2 regions of the Neobacillus sp. OS1-32 genome follow, and region 1 is predicted to be linked to the other one. Evidence: a T-box and tRNA genes for the amino acid it is inferred to sense, from the RefSeq annotation. Region 1 holds a T-box; the other holds one or more tRNA genes.
What was found. A T-box is a leader RNA that pairs with one kind of tRNA and senses whether it is charged. The one in region 1 lies ahead of tyrS (tyrosine--tRNA ligase), so its partner is inferred to be a tRNA-Tyr.

Region 1 (10,527 bases):
GTCTGACAATTCCGCCCGGCATCTTAAAAGATTGTTTTGGGGCAACCAAATCGGGTCTGATTTTATAAGCGGCATTCATTAATTGAGCCCAGAGAGTATTCGTTCGCTGGCTGTAGGACATCCCATAAGTCTGGAGTGATTTAGGCTTGTCATAACCCCTCCAAAGCCCAAAGGTGACATTAGGATTGGTTGCGACAAACCAGGAGTCGATATACTGATTCCCAGTTCCTGTTTTCCCGGCCCAGTCGGCATTAAAGATTAACTTGCTCCTGAGCCCCGCCGCGGTCCCCATTTTGATCACGTCCCGCATCATATCTAGAGTAAGATAGGCCGTTTGCGGTGTGAAAACCTTCACCGGCTTCGCTTTATGCTGGTAAATTACCTTGCCATTTTTATCAACGATTTTGTCAATCAGATAGGCATCAATAAATTGTCCACCATTGGCAAATGTGCTAAAGGCGTTTGTATTTTCTTCAATCGTAACACCGTTCGTCAACGAACCGATACTGGCAGCAAGATTTGTATAGTCTGCTTTGGTAAGCGAAGTGAAACCCATTTTTTCAAGATACTTGGCTGGACGTTGGTTGACGATTTCCTTATACAGTTTCACAGCCGGAACATTGTAGGATTTTGCCAGTGCGTAACGGGCTGAAACCAAACCGCTGTAGCGGTAATCGTAGTTGTGCGGCCATGGACTGCTGCTTGCAGGATTAAGGCTTAAGGCGACATCAGGAAGAGGAGTCCCCGGTGAGGCCTTCCCTAGTTCAATTGCCGGAGCGTATATAAGCAGCGGTTTCATGGTTGATCCGTTTTGCCTGATGGCATTTGTCGCATGGTTCAACTGGTGCTCGCTATCATACTTTCTTCCGCCAACAAAACTGATGATTTTTCCGGTTTTATTTTCAATCAACATGGCACCAACCTGGACAGGCTCCATCACTGTTTTCCATTCCCCTGTATCCGGGTCTTTTATTTTATCCGGTTTATTCGGTCCATACCATTGGTATCGGTCCTTTACTTTTTGCATTGCATCGTAAATTTTTTTATCAATAGTCGTATAAATTTTATACCCATTCTGTCGCAAATCATGGGCTGCTAACGTTTTATATTTATAGTAAAGCGAATCATCCTTTTTTAAATCCTTTTCCGAATAACCGTCCTTTTGTGCCAGCACTGTCATTAAAACCTCTTTGGCCCGGTTTTCAATTTCAAAGGTCAGCCAAGGATATTTTTCAATCGGATTGGCAGCACGTGGGATAAAGTCTTTTGTAATGTCATAGGCAGATGCTTCTTTATATTGCTTTTCACTAATATAACCGCCGTCATACATTCTCTTTAATACTGTTTTCATCCGGGAAAGACCTGGTTCCAGGTGCTTTTTAACAGTTCCTTCATTTGTAAACGGAGTATAGCCAAACGGACTTTGCGGCAAGCCGGCAATAAAGGCAGCCTGTGCTAATGTTAATTCACTTGCCCTTTTCCCAAAAATCCCCTTCGCTGCTGCTTGAACCCCGGCAATGTTTTTACCGGAAGAGTTTCTTCCAAAGGTAGAAACATTCAGGTAAGCCTCCAGTATTTCCTTCTTACTAAAAAATTTCTCTAGCCGGAGTGCCAGTAAAATCTCATTGGCTTTCCTTTGAAATGAAACTTCGTTCGTCAGAATTTGGTTTTTAATTAATTGCTGGGTTAATGTACTACCTCCTGATTGGACTGAGGAGTTTGTAACTTCTTGAAACAGAGCACGCAGAACAGCCTTTGGTACAACACCGTGATGTTGATAAAAATATTCGTCCTCAGTGGCCACGATGGCCTTTATCAAATAATCAGACACTTGATCAAGGCTAACTTCCTCACGTTCAAGATCAGTTCTTAGCTTTCCAAGATAGACATTATGATCAAAATATAATTCCGATGTTTCTGTGTAATTATAAATATCTTTTTTCATGCTCTCATAAGAACGGACAGGCTCATCCTTCACGAGTGATGCAAAGTAACCGGCACCAACACCTGCTGCAAACGCCCCCCCTAAAATGACAACTGTCATCGTTAGAAGGAATAAATTCCATACGACTGCATAGGTAATCCGAGCGCCCTTTACCGTTTTTCCATGGGTTAATAAGGTAAAGATGGACTTTATTTTGTTGATCCATTTTTGCCATTTTTCCTTCATTAATTCCATCACCTCATCTAAAATTACCTTCAATTATATCATATCGATAAGCGGAAGATTGACATGATTCATCATTTTTCTGAAATTTCCCTATCTAATTTGACAATGAAAAAGGATTATGATAAAAAAGACTATAAGTTATTTTTATTAAAGGCTGTGAAGGGAAACAATCGTAGTTCTTCTATCCCTGTATCAAGAGAGACAGCGGTCGGTGCAAGCTGTCACAAATAGAAGAATGAATTACATCCTCGAGCTTTCTCCGTGAAACAATTCAAGTAGCGGAGGACGGATAAAACCGTTATTTTTTTCGAGTTGGAGGATTATGATCCTCAAGCTGGGTGGTACCGCGATTTCTTTCGTCCCTGCATTTTATGCAGGGACTTATTTTTTTATCTGGAGGTAGTTATTGGTGAACTTACTGGAAGATTTACAATGGCGGGGAATTATTTATCAGCAAACGGATGAAGAAGGCCTGAAAGAACTGTTAAATAGGGAAAAAATATCGCTTTACTGCGGAACAGACCCGACTGCTGACAGTCTTCATATCGGTCATTTAGTGCCATTTTTAACATTAAGAAGATTTCAGGAGCATGGCCACCGGCCAATCGTTTTAGTCGGCGGGGCAACTGGCCTAATTGGTGACCCAAGCGGAAAAAAAGAAGAGCGAAAACTGCAAACATTAGAGGCGGTGGAGAAAAACGCTGCGGGAATTAAAAAACAGCTCGAGGCTATTTTTGATTTTGAGGGAGAAAATGGCGCCATCATGGTAAATAACTACGATTGGACCAAATCCATGAGTGTTGTTACCTTCCTTCGTGATATCGGAAAATATATTGGGGTTAATTACTTGCTGGCCAAAGATACGATTGCCAACCGCCTTGAAACAGGAATTTCCTTTACTGAATTTACTTATACAATCCTGCAAGCAATGGATTTCAATCATTTATATGATCACTATCATTGTAAATTGCAGATTGGCGGCAGTGACCAGTGGGGAAATATTACCACCGGCTTAGAGCTCATCCGGAAAATGCATTCGGATGAAGCGAAAGCATATGGAATGACGATCCCACTTGTGACAAAGGCAGATGGCACCAAGTTTGGCAAATCTGAAGGTGGCGCTATTTGGCTGGATCCGGAAAAAACGACACCATATGAGTTTTATCAATTCTGGATTAACACTGCTGATGCCGACGTGGTGAAATTTTTGAAGTATTTCACCTTCCTTTCTCATGACGAAATTGAACAATTGGCCAAAAGCGTCGAAGAAGAACCACATCTGCGCAAAGCGCAAAAGGCGTTAGCGGAAGAAATGACCCGTTTGATTCACGGCGAGGACGCATTGCAGCAAGCAATTAAAATTTCTCAGGCGCTTTTCAGCGGCGATGTAAAAAATTTATCGGCTAATGAAATCAAGCAGGGTTTTAAGGACGTTCCAACATACGAAGCAGCCGGAGAGGAAAATTTAGTTGACCTGTTAGTGGCTGCCAAAATTTCTCCGTCGAAACGTCAAGCACGTGAAGACATCTCGAATGGGGCTGTTTCTGTGAATGGGGAAAAAATTACCGACACCGCCTATGTTCTCCAAGAAGCAGATCGGATTGAAGGACAGTTTATTATCATTAGAAGAGGGAAAAAGAAGTATACATTAATTAAATATTAATAGCTCATTCTTTTACGATTTTTTAATTCGCTAATATAATGCACTAAATCGCTAATAAAAGGTCCAGATTCGCTAATAAAACGTTCAAATGCGCCAATAAATCGGTAGAACTTTATGAAATAGTGCGTTATAAAAAGACAGCACATCAAGCGGTGATGTGCTGTCTTTGTTTCATCTTAGTCTTCCATTGTTGAAAGGTCACCGGTTGGTAAATCCAACTCCCATGCCTTTAGGACACGTCTCATGATTTTACCGCTGCGCGTCTTTGGCAGTTTGTCACGGAAGTCTATTTCCCTTGGAGCTGCGTGGGCAGCAAGTCCTTTTTTAACAAATTGACGAATATCCTCTTTCAATTCTTCGGAAGGCTCATAACCATCTCTAAGAGCAACAAAAGCTTTAATAATCTCACCACGGACGGGATCCGGCTTTCCGATTACTCCAGCCTCAGCGACCGCTGGATGCTCAACCAGCTTGCTTTCAACTTCAAATGGCCCGACGCGTTCACCGGATGTCATGATGACATCGTCGACCCGGCCTTGGAACCAGAAATATCCATCCTCGTCCATATAGGCTGAATCCCCCGAAACATACCAGTCGCCATTTGGCATGAAATATGATTCATACTTCTCTTTGTTATTCCAAATCGTATACATCATCGACGGCCAGCCTTTTTTGATCGCCAAATTGCCCATCCGGTACGGCGGCAGCTCATTGCCTTGATCATCAACAATTGCCGCAACAACCCCGGGAATCGGTTTCCCCATTGAACCCGGTTTAATCGGCATACAAGGGTAGTTGCTGATCAATTGCCCGCCAGTCTCCGTCATCCACCAGTTGTCATGAATTCGTTTATTAAATACCTTTACACCCCATTTTACAACCTCAGGGTTTAACGGCTCGCCAACACTTAAAATGTGACGCAGGCTGCTTAAATCATATTTTTTAACAAGTTCATCCCCCGCTCCCATTAACATTCTGAATGCGGTTGGGGCACTATACCAAACGGTAACACCAAAGTCTTCGATCATCTTATACCAGGAATCCGGGCTGAAGCGGCCGCCAATAATGACGTTAGAGGTTCCGGTTAACCATGGACCGAACATTCCGTAAGAAGTTCCGGTTACCCAGCCCGGGTCAGCTGTGCACCAGTATACGTCCTCTTCTTTTAAATCAAGTACCCATTTTGCTGTTTGATAATGCTGAATCATCGCATTATGTACATGCAGCACGCCTTTCGGTTTTCCAGTGGAACCAGAAGTATAGTGAAGGATCAGACCATCATTGCGCTCAACCCATTCAATCTGAAGTTCCTTAGAAGCCTCGGCAAATTTGTCTAAAAAGTCAACAAAGATCCCCTCTTCCTTCACATTTTGACCAACAAGGAAAATATGCTTCAATTCCGGCAAGTCTTGTACAGGAACTCGATCGAGTAACTCCGGAGTTGTGACTAAAACTTTTGCTCCACTGTCTTGCAGGCGGTCCCTGACCGCACCCTCCATGAAAGCTTCGAACAATGGACCAACAATGGCACCAAGCTTAATAATCCCCAGCGCAACAAAGTAAAGTTCTGGTGAACGCGGCATAAAAATAAATACCCGGTCGCCCTTCTCAACATCACCATACTTCTTTAGTACATTTCCCGCTTTGTTTGAAAGCTCTTTCATTTCTTTAAAAGTATACTTTTCATTTCTAGATCCGTCACGATAGTAGAGAGCAATCTTGTTTTTCCGGAAGGTCTCAACGTGGCGGTCGATGGCCTCATAAGCCATATTGACAAGCCCTGTCTCACTCCAGGAAAATTCCTTTTCTGTTTCTTTCCAGTTGAATTTTTCATACATTTCCTCATAATTGCGTAAATTATATTCCCCCTGTACAACTGGTAACGCTTCCACTCTCACAAAATCTCCCCCTTTTTAAAGTTGATAATGTTATTATATTACCAAAGGCGACAATTCACAATTTTAAAAAAATATTTTTTTAAAATTTTTTCCGAAATTTGTAACAATTAAGATAAAGATTCCAAAAATTTTTGTGAAGTAACTTTTCCGTCATGAAAATTATGTATAATATATTTGTGATATTATTGATTTCTAGGGGTGACTTAATGGAACATAAAAAAACTTACAATGCCAAGGAGTTAAAGACTCCTAATGGCACGCTAATTATTGAGGGTCCTATTTCCTCAGTCCAGCTGAAAGCGTTAGATTTTCATAAAGATTTAATTGCCTTTCGCCCCCCAGAACAGCAGCACAAGGCTCTAATCGGAATTGCTGATTTGCCAGAAGGCCGAATCATTATTGCAAGACATCGAAATACCATTGTTGGCTATGTTACATTCCTCTATCCCGACCCGATGGAACGCTGGTCAGAGGGAAAGATCGAAAATCTAATTGAATTGGGTGCGATTGAAGTAATCCCGGAATTTAGAGGCTGTGCAGTTGGCAAAAACCTTTTAAAAGTGTCAATGATGGATGACGCAATGGAAGATTATATTATCATTACAACAGAATACTATTGGCATTGGGATTTAAAAGGAACGAAATTAAATGTATGGGAATATCGAAAGGTTATGGAAAAAATGATGAATGCCGGTGGGTTAGAGTGGTATGCCACAGACGATCCGGAAATTTGTTCCCATCCTGCTAACTGCTTAATGGCGAGAATTGGAAAACGGGTTGATATTGAAAGCATTCAAAGGTTTGACAGATTACGCTTTATGAATCGACTTATGTATTAAACTCCCAGTTTTTATCTGAATTTTAGAATTGAGGGGATCGCAATGATTGTAGAAGAAATCATGAATCGAGATGTTGTTACGCTGCATCCTACGAATACAATTGAGGATGCTATTCAGGCAATGGAAACTAATAATATCCGCCATATCCCGATTATTAATGGTGAAAATAATTTAGTTGGTCTAGTTACTATTTCCCGATTAAAAGAAGTAACTCCTTCAACATTCCGGACAACTGAAAATCCGGATGATTTAAAAAAGCCACTTGAACTGATTATGGAACGAAACATCATTACCGGTCATCCGCTTGACTTTGTTGAAGAGATAGCAGCGGTATTTTATGAACACAAAATTAGCGCGATTCCGATTATTAATGACCATAAACTGGTTGGAATTATTACGGAAACGGATATCTTAAGAACAATGGTCGAACTGACAGGTGCCCATCAGCCAGGATCGCAAATTGAGATAAGGGTTCCCAATATCTCCGGTGTCCTCTCCGATATTGCCGGAATTATCTGTAAACGACATGCCAATATTCTTAGCGTACTGGTTTACCCGGATAAACAGGATGATCAATATAAAATACTGGTCTTTAGGGTTCAATTAATGAATCCCACTGGACTCATTCAAGATCTCAGAAAAGCTGGCCATCACGTTTTATGGCCTAATCTTCCGGGGATTTCACTATGACAGATGCATGCAAATTTATCTTTTCCGAAGAACTGCTAAATTACAAATTTAACAATCATCATCCTTTTAATCAATTCCGGCTTAAATTAACAATGGATTTATTACAAAAGATCAATGCATTGGACCCAAAATGTATGGTTCCACCGAGAATGGCCACAGAAGAAGAATTACAGCTTGTTCATGATCCTGGTTTTATTGAAGCAGTGAAAAAAGCAGGCCACGGCCAGCTCCCGAACGAAATTGCCGAAAACTACGGCTTGGGTACAGAGGATACTCCGATTTTTCCCAACATGCATGAAGCCAGTTCATTATTGGTTGGCGGCACACTGACTGCTGTTGATGAAGTCATGTCAGGCCGGGCGTTGCATGCCCTTCACCTTGGCGGTGGATTACATCATGGTTTTCGGGGCAAAGCATCGGGTTTTTGTGTCTATAATGACAGCTCCGTAGCCATTAAATATTTGCTGGAAAAATATAATGCCCGCGTTCTTTATGTAGATACGGATGCACATCACGGTGATGGCGTTCAATGGTCGTTTTATGATGAACCAAGAGTATGTACTCTCTCAATACATGAAACTGGCCGTTATTTATTCCCGGGTACAGGCAATGTCAATGAAAGAGGACAAGGGGCAGGCTATGGTTATTCCTTCAACATCCCCGTTGATGCCTTTACTGAAGATGAATCATGGCTTCATGTCTATACACAAGCATTTAGAGAGATAACGGAATTTTTTAAACCCGATGTCATTTTAACTCAAAACGGGGCAGATGCTCACTATTATGATCCATTAACACATTTATCAACAACAATGAGAAGCTATCGGGAAATCCCCAAGCTGGCCCATGAACTTGCTCATCAATATTGTGGCGGCCGATGGATTGCGGTGGGCGGCGGCGGCTATGATATTTGGCGTGTGGTGCCTAGAGCATGGGCACTGATTTGGCTGGAAATGACGGAAAACTCGAAATTTTCGGGTCCCCTGCCTGCTGAATGGGTTGATTACTGGCAGGCTAAAGCCCCACTCGAATTGCCAAGAGAATGGGATGACCCGGAAAATCTATACCCTCCCATCCCTAGAAAATCCGAAATAACGGAAAAGAATTTAAATACGCTTGAAAAAGCGCTATACCCGATTAGAAATCAAAGGAAAAGCGAAACCGTGTAATGGCAAAAGCCGACCAAGATGGCCGGCTTTTTTGGCCGATAGGAAAGTGTGAAAACTTTCCTATTAGGCATAAGTTCAACTACGCCTCATGAACCGCCCTTAGGGCTCGCCAGTCGGCGAGTTTTCTTTATTCTTCTTATTGATTTCTTGTTGATTGTCGGTGTTCAATCCGATGTGGCAGTACCACAATTTGGTCCTCCACTTTTTCCTTATTCATTAATTTAGTTAAAAGGCGCATGGCCACCGCACCAATATCATATAACGGCTGAACAATCGTTGTAAGCTGCGGACGAACCATCAGTGACAGTCTTGTATTGTCGGATGTAATCACTTCAAAATCTTCTGGAATGTGGTAGCCTTTGTCTTCTGCCCCATGAACAACCCCAAGAGCCATTTCATCCGCCCCGACAAAAATGGCAGTAGGCTTTTCCGATAGTTCTAACATTTTATCAAAAGCTTCTAATCCAGAATCGTACGTATAATCTCCTTCGATAATAAGCTCTTCGTTAAACGGAAGTTTTGCTTCCTCTAAGGCTCGTTTATAACCGTTTAGCTTCTTGACAGTAATGTCAGGTTCATAGAACGGCCCACTGACAAAGGCAATCCGTTTATGGCCTCTGGCAATAAACTCATTAATCGAATCATAAGCAGCCTGTTCGTAATCAATGTTAACGGATGGAATCTTTTCGCTAGCTTCAATGGATCCCGCAAGAACGATTGGGACTTGTGATTTTTCAAACTCCTCAACATGTTCCTCGGTAACTTTGCCGCTCATGAAGACAATGCCATCTACCTGCTTTCCAAGCATTGTATGAATTAAATGTAATTCCTTATCTTTATTTTGGTCAGAGTTACTAAGGATAATATTGTATTTATACATCGTGGCAATATCCTCAATACCGCGGGCCAGCTCCGCGAAAAAGATATTCGATATATCAGGGATAATAACACCAACCGTCGTTGTTTTTTTGCTTGCGAGCCCTCTGGCAACTGCATTCGGTACATAGCCAAGCCGCTCGATGACTTCTAATACTTTCTTCCGGGTAACCGGTTTTACATTTGGATTGCCGTTCACTACACGTGAAACGGTAGCCATGGAAACATTTGCTTCACGGGCAACATCATAAATGGTAATATTATTCACTCATAACACTCTCCTAAAAACGAACATCGTTCTCTTTATTTTACATCACGTCGTGAAAATCTAGTCATTAAATCCAGTCTCACAAGATAGGATCCGAAACAAACCATTGATCCGCTTCCAACCCTTTTGTGATAAAGTAAACAATCTAAATTATGTATTAATGATACGACAAGAAAATAAAAGCCGCAATTGGCTAGGCGATATTTTTTTATTTTCTTAAAAAATGAACCTTCTGCTAAAACAGCAGAAGGCCATTCACCCTCAGATGATTAAAGGTGAACAAATTTTGAAGCAATCAGCTCATTATAGAATTGATCAAACTGTTCCAAATTCATTTGCTGCTGGGCATCGGACAGGGCAACAGCCGGATCTGGATGAACTTCCGCCATAACGCCGTCTGCTCCAATAGCAATCGCTGCTTTCGCACATGGAAGCAACAGATCTCGTCTGCCAGTTGAATGGGTAACATCGACCATGACAGGTAAATGCGTTTCTTGTTTTAAAATTGGCACGGCAGAAATATCAAGCGTATTTCTTGTTGCCCGTTCGTATGTTCTGATGCCGCGCTCGCAAAGAATGATTTGTCCATTTCCTTGGGCCATTATATATTCAGCTGCATTAATAAATTCCTCAATGGTTGCGGCTAGTCCTCTTTTTAACAGAACCGGCTTATTGACAGCCCCTGCGGCTTTTAACAGTTCAAAGTTTTGCATGTTTCGGGCGCCAATTTGAATGACATCCAAATATTCAGCCGCCATTTCAATATCAGCAGGATTGACAATCTCGCTAATCACGGCCATATCAAACTCTGTAGCCACCCTTTTTAAGATTTTGAGGCCCTCAACCCCAAGGCCTTGAAAATCATATGGAGAGGTTCTTGGCTTGTAGGCACCGCCGCGCAATAGCTTTAAGCCTTTTTCCTTCATTGCTTTGGCCACAGTGGCAACTTGCTCA
Region 2 (10,527 bases), 1.3 Mb from region 1:
AAGCGTGCAATGGAGGAGCGATATAAGGTGTTATTTGCTTTATTTAGGAGGGTGGCATCACCGCATGAATGTATAAAGTATATTAGAAAAGGCCGGAAAAGTAGATTAAAAGGCTAAATGAAGGTCTTAATTTATTATAAAAATATGATTGACATTTGTGTTTTAAATTGATATATTAATAAACGTCGCTGCTGACAATAAAAACAACAAAAAAAGTTGTTGACAATATTGTTTACGGATGATATATTTAAAAAGTCGCTCTTAAGCGATGGAGCTTTTGTTCTTTGAAAACTAAACAAATAAAAACGTCAACAAACAATAAACATTCATTTCTTTATTGAAATGAAGCCAACGTTAAATTTTATGAGCTATATCAACTCAACTTCATTGGAGAGTTTGATCCTGGCTCAGGACGAACGCTGGCGGCGTGCCTAATACATGCAAGTCGAGCGAATCAAGAGGAGCTTGCTCCTCGAGATGAGCGGCGGACGGGTGAGTAACACGTGGGCAACCTGCCTGTAAGACTGGGATAACTTCGGGAAACCGGAGCTAATACCGGATGATTCTTATCTACACATGTAGATAAGCTAAAAGACGGCGTAAGCTGTCACTTACAGATGGGCCCGCGGCGCATTAGCTAGTTGGTGAGGTAACGGCTCACCAAGGCGACGATGCGTAGCCGACCTGAGAGGGTGATCGGCCACACTGGGACTGAGACACGGCCCAGACTCCTACGGGAGGCAGCAGTAGGGAATCTTCCACAATGGACGAAAGTCTGATGGAGCAACGCCGCGTGAGCGATGAAGGCCTTCGGGTCGTAAAGCTCTGTTGTTAGGGAAGAACAAGTATCGGAGTAACTGCCGGTACCTTGACGGTACCTAACCAGAAAGCCACGGCTAACTACGTGCCAGCAGCCGCGGTAATACGTAGGTGGCAAGCGTTGTCCGGAATTATTGGGCGTAAAGCGCGCGCAGGCGGTCCTTTAAGTCTGATGTGAAAGCCCACGGCTCAACCGTGGAGGGTCATTGGAAACTGGGGGACTTGAGTGCAGAAGAGGAAAGCGGAATTCCACGTGTAGCGGTGAAATGCGTAGAGATGTGGAGGAACACCAGTGGCGAAGGCGGCTTTCTGGTCTGTAACTGACGCTGAGGCGCGAAAGCGTGGGGAGCAAACAGGATTAGATACCCTGGTAGTCCACGCCGTAAACGATGAGTGCTAAGTGTTAGAGGGTTTCCGCCCTTTAGTGCTGCAGCTAACGCATTAAGCACTCCGCCTGGGGAGTACGGCCGCAAGGCTGAAACTCAAAGGAATTGACGGGGGCCCGCACAAGCGGTGGAGCATGTGGTTTAATTCGAAGCAACGCGAAGAACCTTACCAGGTCTTGACATCCTCTGACACTCCTAGAGATAGGACGTTCCCCTTCGGGGGACAGAGTGACAGGTGGTGCATGGTTGTCGTCAGCTCGTGTCGTGAGATGTTGGGTTAAGTCCCGCAACGAGCGCAACCCTTGATCTTAGTTGCCAGCATTCAGTTGGGCACTCTAAGGTGACTGCCGGTGACAAACCGGAGGAAGGTGGGGATGACGTCAAATCATCATGCCCCTTATGACCTGGGCTACACACGTGCTACAATGGATGGTACAAAGGGCAGCGAAGCCGCGAGGCTAAGCCAATCCCATAAAACCATTCTCAGTTCGGATTGCAGGCTGCAACTCGCCTGCATGAAGCCGGAATCGCTAGTAATCGCGGATCAGCATGCCGCGGTGAATACGTTCCCGGGCCTTGTACACACCGCCCGTCACACCACGAGAGTTTGTAACACCCGAAGTCGGTGGGGTAACCGTAAGGGGCCAGCCGCCTAAGGTGGGACAAATGATTGGGGTGAAGTCGTAACAAGGTAGCCGTATCGGAAGGTGCGGCTGGATCACCTCCTTTCTAAGGATAAATTTTGTTCTTGCGAACAAATAAATAGATTGTTGCACGTTCTTTGTTTGTTTAGTTTTGAGAGAATAATCCTCTCAATGAAGTAACGTGCTCCTGCGCCGTAGTAGTTCGAGGAAGTATTCCTCAGCTCGTCGCAAGGCAGCATGAAGCAAAACTAAGAAGACTTTTCATGAAGTTGATTCGTGGAAGTCGCCTTGTTTAGTTTTGAGAGAATAATCTCTCATAAAGCTATATGATCCATCACTTCGTGATGAAAATCAGTAGCCTTGTTCCTTGAAAACTAGATAATCGTAATAGAAGAAGTAACCAAGTAAGAACCGAGTAATCGCTCATTTATGGTTTTAAACCTTTTAGGTCATGACAAATCAGCAGCGAGAAGGTCAAGGAAGCGAGTGAGTGAAGACCGGAGCGTGCTTAAGGGCACGTGAGGATCTGAGTGAACGAAGCTGACGCAGAGATTCGACGCTGATCATTTGTCAGAGGTTAAGTTAGAAAGGGCGCACGGTGAATGCCTTGGCACTAGGAGCCGATGAAGGACGGGACTAACACCGATATGCTTCGGGGAGCTGTAAGTAAGCGTCGATCCGGAGATTTCCGAATGGGGGAACCCCCTGCTCGTAATGGAGCAGGATCCTTACCTGAATTCATAGGGTAAGGAAGGCAGACCCGGGGAACTGAAACATCTAAGTACCCGGAGGAAGAGAAAGCAAACGCGATTCCCTAAGTAGCGGCGAGCGAAACGGGAACAGCCCAAACCGAAAGGCTTGCCTTTCGGGGTTGTAGGACACTCAACATGGAGTTACAAAGGAACGGAGTAGACGAAGCGATCTGGAAAGGTCCGCAAGAGAAGGTAAAAGCCCTGTAGTCGAAACTTCGTTCCCTCCTGAGTGGATCCTGAGTACGGCCGGACACGTGAAATCTGGTCGGAAGCTGGGAGGACCATCTCCCAAGGCTAAATACTCCCTAGTGACCGATAGTGAACCAGTACCGTGAGGGAAAGGTGAAAAGCACCCCGGGAGGGGAGTGAAAGAGAACCTGAAACCGTGTGCCTACAAGTAGTCAAAGCCCTTTAACGGGTAATGGCGTGCCTTTTGTAGAATGAACCGGCGAGTTACGATTGCATGCAAGGTTAAGTTGAAGAGACGGAGCCGCAGCGAAAGCGAGTCTTAAGTAGGGCGATCTTTAGTATGTAGTTGTAGACCCGAAACCAGGTGATCTACCCATGTCCAGGGTGAAGGTAGGGTAACACCTACTGGAGGCCCGAACCCACGCACGTTGAAAAGTGCGGGGATGAGGTGTGGGTAGCGGAGAAATTCCAATCGAACTTGGAGATAGCTGGTTCTCTCCGAAATAGCTTTAGGGCTAGCCTCACGGCTTGGAGTCTTGGAGGTAGAGCACTGTTTGGACTAGGGGCCCTCATCGGGTTACCGAATTCAGACAAACTCCGAATGCCAAAGACTTACCCGTGGGAGTCAGACTGCGAGTGATAAGATCCGTAGTCAAAAGGGAAACAGCCCAGACCACCAGCTAAGGTCCCAAAGTATACGTTAAGTGGAAAAGGATGTGGAGTTGCTTAGACAACCAGGATGTTGGCTTAGAAGCAGCCACCATTTAAAGAGTGCGTAATAGCTCACTGGTCGAGTGACTCTGCGCCGAAAATGTACCGGGGCTAAACGTATCACCGAAGCTGTGGATGGACACCGTTGGTGTCCGTGGTAGGAGAGCGTTCTAAGGGCGTTGAAGCTGGACCGGAAGGACTGGTGGAGCGCTTAGAAGTGAGAATGCCGGTATGAGTAGCGAAAGATGAGTGAGAATCTCATCCACCGAATGCCTAAGGTTTCCTGAGGAAGGCTCGTCCGCTCAGGGTTAGTCGGGACCTAAGCCGAGGCCGAAAGGCGTAGGCGATGGACAACAGGTTGATATTCCTGTACCACCTCTGAATCGTTTGAGTGATGGGGGGACGCAGGAGGATAGGGTAAGCGCGCTGCTGGTCATGCGCGTCCAAGCAGTTAGGCTGGTGAATAGGAAAATCCGTTCACCGTGAAGGCCGAGCTGTGACGGCGAGGGAAATACAGTACCGAAGTTCCTGATTCCACACTGCCAAGAAAAGCCTCTAGCGAGATTCAAGGTGCCCGTACCGCAAACCGACACAGGTAGGCGAGGAGAGAATCCTAAGGTGAGCGAGAGAACTCTCGTTAAGGAACTCGGCAAAATGACCCCGTAACTTCGGGAGAAGGGGTGCTTTTTAGGGTGCATAGCCCTGAAAAGCCGCAGTGAATAGGCCCAGGCGACTGTTTAGCAAAAACACAGGTCTCTGCGAAGCCGCAAGGCGAAGTATAGGGGCTGACGCCTGCCCGGTGCTGGAAGGTTAAGAGGAGGGGTTAGCCTTAAAAGCGAAGCTCTGAATCGAAGCCCCAGTAAACGGCGGCCGTAACTATAACGGTCCTAAGGTAGCGAAATTCCTTGTCAGGTAAGTTCTGACCCGCACGAAAGGCGTAACGATCTGGGCACTGTCTCAACGAGAGACTCGGTGAAATTATAGTACCTGTGAAGATGCAGGTTACCCGCGACAGGACGGAAAGACCCCATGGAGCTTTACTGTAGCCTGATATTGAATTTTGGTACAGCTTGTACAGGATAGGTAGGAGCCTGAGAAACCGGAGCGCCAGCTTCGGTGGAGGCGTCGGTGGGATACTACTCTGGCTGTATTGAAATTCTAACCCGCACCCCTCAATCGGGGTGGGAGACAGTGTCAGGTGGGCAGTTTGACTGGGGCGGTCGCCTCCCAAAGAGTAACGGAGGCGCCCAAAGGTTCCCTCAGAATGGTTGGAAATCATTCGCAGAGTGTAAAGGCACAAGGGAGCTTGACTGCGAGACCTACAAGTCGAGCAGGGACGAAAGTCGGGCTTAGTGATCCGGTGGTTCCGCATGGAAGGGCCATCGCTCAACGGATAAAAGCTACCCTGGGGATAACAGGCTTATCTCCCCCAAGAGTCCACATCGACGGGGAGGTTTGGCACCTCGATGTCGGCTCATCGCATCCTGGGGCTGTAGTCGGTCCCAAGGGTTGGGCTGTTCGCCCATTAAAGCGGTACGCGAGCTGGGTTCAGAACGTCGTGAGACAGTTCGGTCCCTATCCGTCGTGGGCGCAGGAAATTTGAGAGGAGCTGTCCTTAGTACGAGAGGACCGGGATGGACGCACCGCTGGTGTACCAGTTGTCTTGCCAAAGGCATCGCTGGGTAGCTATGTGCGGACGGGATAAGTGCTGAAAGCATCTAAGCATGAAGCCCCCCTCGAGATGAGATTTCCCATAGCTTTAAGCTAGTAAGATCCCTGAAAGATGATCAGGTTGATAGGTCAGAGGTGGAAGCGTGGTGACACGTGGAGCTGACTGATACTAATCGATCGAGGACTTAACCAAATAGAAAAGCGGAAGCGTCCGCTTAGCAACGTATGGCTTCCTCGAAAAAGCTAATGCTTTTTCCTCGTGCGATGCCTACGCTGACGAAGTGTTCCTTGTGGTGGGCTTTGACTGAGATAAAGGAAACACGAAGAGTGAAACGATTCAATGTTGACTTATCGTAGGGAAAAGACCGAAAGACACTAGTTGCTGGACGCTGGAGCTAGACATGAATCAGAAAGCGAACTCGTTCTTCAATGGAACTTCTTCTGTATTATCTAGTTTTGAGGGAATGAAAAAATTTAGATTTCCCCTTGAAAAATTTCAAAAAGACATTATAATAAAATAGTGTCAGCTAAATAGTCCGGCGGTGATGGCGAGAAGGTCACACCCGTTCCCATACCGAACACGGAAGTTAAGCTTCTCAGCGCCGATGGTAGTTGGGGCACGCGCCCCTGTGAGAGTAGGACGCTGCCGGGCTATATTGAAATTTATTTCAAATAAACAATATTTCATTGTTCCGCAGTAGCTCAGTGGTAGAGACGAGCAAAGCTTCATGAATCGGCTACGAGTTGTACACGCCGAGTCGCTTCTTGAATTTACTTTCTGAGGCGGGGACACAAGTTATGCATTGAGTATATTCAATATTTCATTGTTCCGCAGTAGCTCAGTGGTAGAGCTATCGGCTGTTAACCGATCGGTCGTAGGTTCGAATCCTACCTGCGGAGCCATTTTTATGTCTACAAGATGTTGAGCTTTGCTTCCATAGCTCAGTAGGTAGAGCACTTCCATGGTAAGGAAGAGGTCAGCGGTTCGAGCCCGCTTGGAAGCTTACTTGATTTTTTTATTATGGCCCCTTGGTCAAGCGGTTAAGACACCGCCCTTTCACGGCGGTAACACGGGTTCGAATCCCGTAGGGGTCACCATATTGGAGGATTAGCTCAGCTGGGAGAGCATCTGCCTTACAAGCAGAGGGTCGGCGGTTCGATCCCGTCATCCTCCACCATATTTTATTTCTTTGCCGGCCTAGCTCAATTGGTAGAGCAACTGACTTGTAATCAGTAGGTTGGGGGTTCAAGTCCTCTGGCCGGCACTTGTTGGAGGGGTAGCGAAGTGGCTAAACGCGGCGGACTGTAAATCCGCTCCCTCAGGGTTCGGCGGTTCGAATCCGTCCCCCTCCACCATACATAATTTCTTTTTTTTTGGACATATTATTCTTATCTCGGTGGGCTATAGCCAAGCGGTAAGGCAACGGACTTTGACTCCGTCATTCGTAGGTTCGAATCCTGCTAGCCCAGCCATTCTTAGAGCCATTAGCTCAGTCGGTAGAGCATCTGACTTTTAATCAGAGGGTCGAAGGTTCGAGTCCTTCATGGCTCATATTTTTGAAACTGGAACACAAGGGATTATCGTCTCTTGTGTTTTTTTAATATTCAGCAGCATTTCAACTGACTGCAGTAACCCAAAACAGGCCTCTCAATTGAAATTTCCTAAAAAAGTAATGTGCATTCCTGTATAATTTTTTATAATAAAAGAAAGCAGAATAAAATTTTGTCGAGTCGCGAATTGAAATTGGTTATAATAAGAGGTAATTAACCAGGTCCGTAAGAGAAGTACTTAAGGCAAAAATACGGATTTCGGCAAAGGGGAATAAAGATGGCTTTAAATAATGTAAATCAGGAACAATTGAGAACAAGGGAAGAATTTAAAAAAGAAAAATCTCAAGTCAAACAAAATAGAGATAAGCAAACAAATAATGCAGAAATATCAGAATTGCCGAATAAACGAATTAGGATCCGGCTTATTCCAATTTGGCTTCGCCTTATCTTATTGATTGTCTTCATGTTTGTCAGCATTGTAGCGGGAGCAGTCGTGGGATACTCTGTACTGGGCGGTGGAAAAGCTGCCGATGTATTTAAGGAATCTACCTGGACTCATATTATAGATTTAGTTAATAAAGAGAAATAAAAGGGAAGGGCCGCCTGAGGCCCTTCCCTTTTAGATAGTTTTAATAGTAAAATGGAATTATAAGTTGTTATTAGTAGGAGGTACCAACGATATGCTTGATATTGATCAAATTAAAGAAATTATTCCGCACCGTTATCCCTTTTTGCTGGTCGATCGAATTTTAGAAGTGGAGGAAGGAAAACGAGCGGTTGGCATTAAAAATGTTTCTGCGAATGAGGAATTTTTTAATGGACACTTTCCCGATTATCCGGTAATGCCAGGAGTATTAATCGTTGAAGCACTTGCACAGGTAGGAGCCGTTGCAGTATTAAAAAAAGAGGAGAATCGTGGTCGGCTGGCCTTTTTTGCAGGTATTGATAACTGTCGTTTTAAGAAACAGGTAAAACCGGGAGATCAGCTGCGGCTTGAGGTTGAAATGGTACGGCTGCGCGGATCGATTGGGAAAGGAAAGGCTGTTGCGACCGTAGATGGCCAAGTTGCCTGCGAAGCCGAAATTACCTTTGCCCTCGGCGACAAGAAGGAATAATCAGTTACAAAAAATGGTCGGGAGTTGTTCTCGACTTTTTTTGTTGGAAATCCAAATGTGCAAGAAATCCAAAATCAATCAAGGTTAGGTCAGTAACTTTAACTTATAAGCCATTGAATAATTCGACAAATTTCTCGGGAAATATTCTTGACTTTCGGCTATTTCCGAGAAAAGCATTGAATCAGTATGTTTTTACAATCGAAATAAAATGTGTCGAAAAAGAAGGTGAATTTGTTTTCAATCTGATTATTTCCCTTCCCCCTTGTCCTGTTTGTGTATTTTGTGCATAAACCCATATCCAAGCTAATACAATGGTTACAAACCTTTACAAAGAGAGTGTTTGAGGTGAGGAGTCGTTTGAAGTTAGCGGGAATTCAGCCGGGGACATGAATTATTCATCGTATGATTCAGAAAGACTAACTTTCTGCCGCATGGTCCCAAATTTATTTCGAGATACTGTCCACCCCACGTGGACAAATGTCTTTTTGCGGTGCCTGACACCAAACCATGCGGATGCAGTATTTCGTCACAGTGATAAGCGGGTCTCATTTCACACTCCACATCCAATTTAGGGAGGGCGAGAGTGTGCACGATTACATCAAAGAGAGGACTATCAAGATTGGAAAGTATATCGTGGAGACGAGGAAAACGGTTCGCGTGATTGCGAAAGAGTTTGGCGTATCCAAAAGTACAGTCCATAAGGATTTAACCGAGAGACTTCCTGAGATTAATCCTGAGCTTGCAACCGAGGTAAAAGAAATTTTAGATTATCATAAATCGATCCGTCACTTACGGGGTGGAGAAGCAACAAAAATGAAATACCAGAAAGAAGAAAAGGAGGGAGAGGCGGTTACATAATCAATTGCAAATTGATTATGTATCTGTTGTTTATCCATATAAAACTCACTATTCTCTGAAAATCCTCCGTTTCCGACAATATTCATCAAAAATTAACATCTTTTAATGAAAATGTTATGGAATTTGACATGAATATGGTAGAATAAACAATTAGGAAAAGTATGTGGAATCTTTCGAGGAGGAAAGAATAGAGAATGTTTGCAAGGGATATTGGGATTGATTTAGGAACAGCTAATGTGTTAATTCACGTAAAAGGCCGTGGAATTGTATTAAATGAGCCTTCTGTAGTTGCCATAGACAAAAATACCAATCGTGTATTGGCTGTTGGAGAGGAAGCACGCCGTATGGTGGGACGGACACCGGGAAATATTGTTGCCATTCGTCCGCTAAAAGATGGTGTCATTGCTGACTTCGATGTTACAGAAGCGATGCTTAAGCATTTTATTAATAAGCTCAATGTCAAAGGCTTTTTGTCTAAGCCGCGTATTCTGATATGCTGCCCGACAAACATTACAAGTGTTGAGCAAAAGGCAATCCGTGAAGCTGCTGAAAAAAGTGGTGGAAAAAAAGTGTATTTGGAAGAAGAACCAAAGGTGGCTGCCATCGGCGCGGGGATGGATATTTTTCAACCAAGCGGCAACATGGTAGTTGACATTGGAGGAGGAACGACAGATATTGCTGTTCTTTCAATGGGCGATATCGTGACTTCTTCCTCCATTAAAATGGCTGGCGATAAGTTTGACACAGAGATTTTGAACTATATTAAGCGCGAGTACAAACTATTGATTGGTGAACGTACATCTGAAAATATTAAAATTAATATCGGAACCGTTTTTCCGGGATCGCGCTCAGAAGAAATGGAAATCAGAGGACGTGACATGGTCAGTGGTTTGCCGCGAACAATCACGGTTCATTCGGAAGAAATCGAACAGGCATTGCGTGAATCCGTCTCGGTTATTGTTCAAGCAGCAAAAAGTGTTCTTGAACGTACGCCTCCAGAACTTTCAGCCGATATCATTGACCGCGGCGTTATTTTAACAGGCGGCGGTGCATTGCTGCACGGCATGGATATGCTACTTGCGGATGAGTTGAAGGTGCCGGTACTTGTAGCCGATAACCCAATGGATTGCGTAGCAGTTGGAACAGGAATCATGCTTGATAATATCGATAAGATTCCAAATCGGAAATTAGGATAAATAATGAAGGATAGCTCAATGATACTCGGCTGGACAAGCCAGGTTCATTGAGCTTTTTTGATCATAAAGCATGCCAAATAAAGCCATTATCGACTGAATTTCAAACCATTCGTATATTTATGCAAAATTCTGTTAAGTTGAGTCATTCTAATGTAAAAAGTTAAAATATAAGAAAAAAGGCTGGGGGAATAATAAATGAACAGGAGACTTTCAATCATTGGAATGCCGATGGATTTAGGGCAAATGCGCCGCGGGGTGGATATGGGGCCAAGTGCTATTCGATACGCGGGAATTATTGAGTCCTTAAAGCCATTATTTGATGAAATTCATGATTTGGGCGATATCGCGATTGGCAGACCTGAAGTTATCGTAGATAAGAAATCCAATTTAAGAAATTTGGATTTGGTAGCTGAGAAAAATGCGGTACTCGCCGAGAAAGTCGATGAGATTATTCAATCTGGGGCCTTTCCGCTTATTTTGGGAGGGGATCACAGCATTGCTATCGGAACCTTAGCTGGGGGCGCAAAACACTATCAAAACCTTGGGGTAATTTGGTACGATGCTCATGGTGATTTAAATACGGCCGAGACAAGCCCATCTGGAAATATTCATGGGATGCCCTTAGCCGTCAGCCT

Region 2: it encodes a tRNA-Tyr, which carries the amino acid that the T-box ahead of tyrS (tyrosine--tRNA ligase) is inferred to sense. The anticodon was not compared.

Annotation. Positions count from the first base shown of each region.
Region 1 is NZ_CP133263.1:76,269-86,795, reverse strand. It holds gene RCG24_RS00510 (transglycosylase domain-containing protein) at 1-2,170, opposite strand, end outside; T-box leader at 2,318-2,537, shown strand; gene tyrS (tyrosine--tRNA ligase) at 2,580-3,833, shown strand; gene acsA (acetate--CoA ligase) at 4,010-5,731, opposite strand; gene RCG24_RS00495 (GNAT family N-acetyltransferase) at 5,938-6,570, shown strand; gene RCG24_RS00490 (acetoin utilization AcuB family protein) at 6,613-7,260, shown strand; gene RCG24_RS00485 (acetoin utilization protein AcuC) at 7,257-8,429, shown strand; gene ccpA (catabolite control protein A) at 8,566-9,573, opposite strand; gene RCG24_RS00475 (bifunctional 3-deoxy-7-phosphoheptulonate synthase/chorismate mutase) at 9,843-10,527, opposite strand, start outside.
Region 2 is NZ_CP133263.1:3,137,877-3,148,403, reverse strand. It holds gene RCG24_RS15625 (hypothetical protein) at 1-117, shown strand, start outside; rRNA gene RCG24_RS15620 (16S ribosomal RNA) at 385-1,934, shown strand; rRNA gene RCG24_RS15615 (23S ribosomal RNA) at 2,425-5,365, shown strand; rRNA gene rrf (5S ribosomal RNA) at 5,708-5,824, shown strand; tRNA gene RCG24_RS15605 (tRNA-Asn) at 6,001-6,075, shown strand; tRNA gene RCG24_RS15600 (tRNA-Thr) at 6,104-6,176, shown strand; tRNA gene RCG24_RS15595 (tRNA-Glu) at 6,196-6,270, shown strand; tRNA gene RCG24_RS15590 (tRNA-Val) at 6,275-6,350, shown strand; tRNA gene RCG24_RS15585 (tRNA-Thr) at 6,365-6,437, shown strand; tRNA gene RCG24_RS15580 (tRNA-Tyr) at 6,444-6,528, shown strand; tRNA gene RCG24_RS15575 (tRNA-Gln) at 6,571-6,645, shown strand; tRNA gene RCG24_RS15570 (tRNA-Lys) at 6,652-6,724, shown strand; gene RCG24_RS15565 (DNA-directed RNA polymerase subunit beta) at 7,001-7,312, shown strand; gene fabZ (3-hydroxyacyl-ACP dehydratase FabZ) at 7,404-7,838, shown strand; gene spoIIID (sporulation transcriptional regulator SpoIIID) at 8,424-8,696, shown strand; gene RCG24_RS15550 (rod shape-determining protein) at 8,891-9,892, shown strand; gene rocF (arginase) at 10,088-10,527, shown strand, end outside.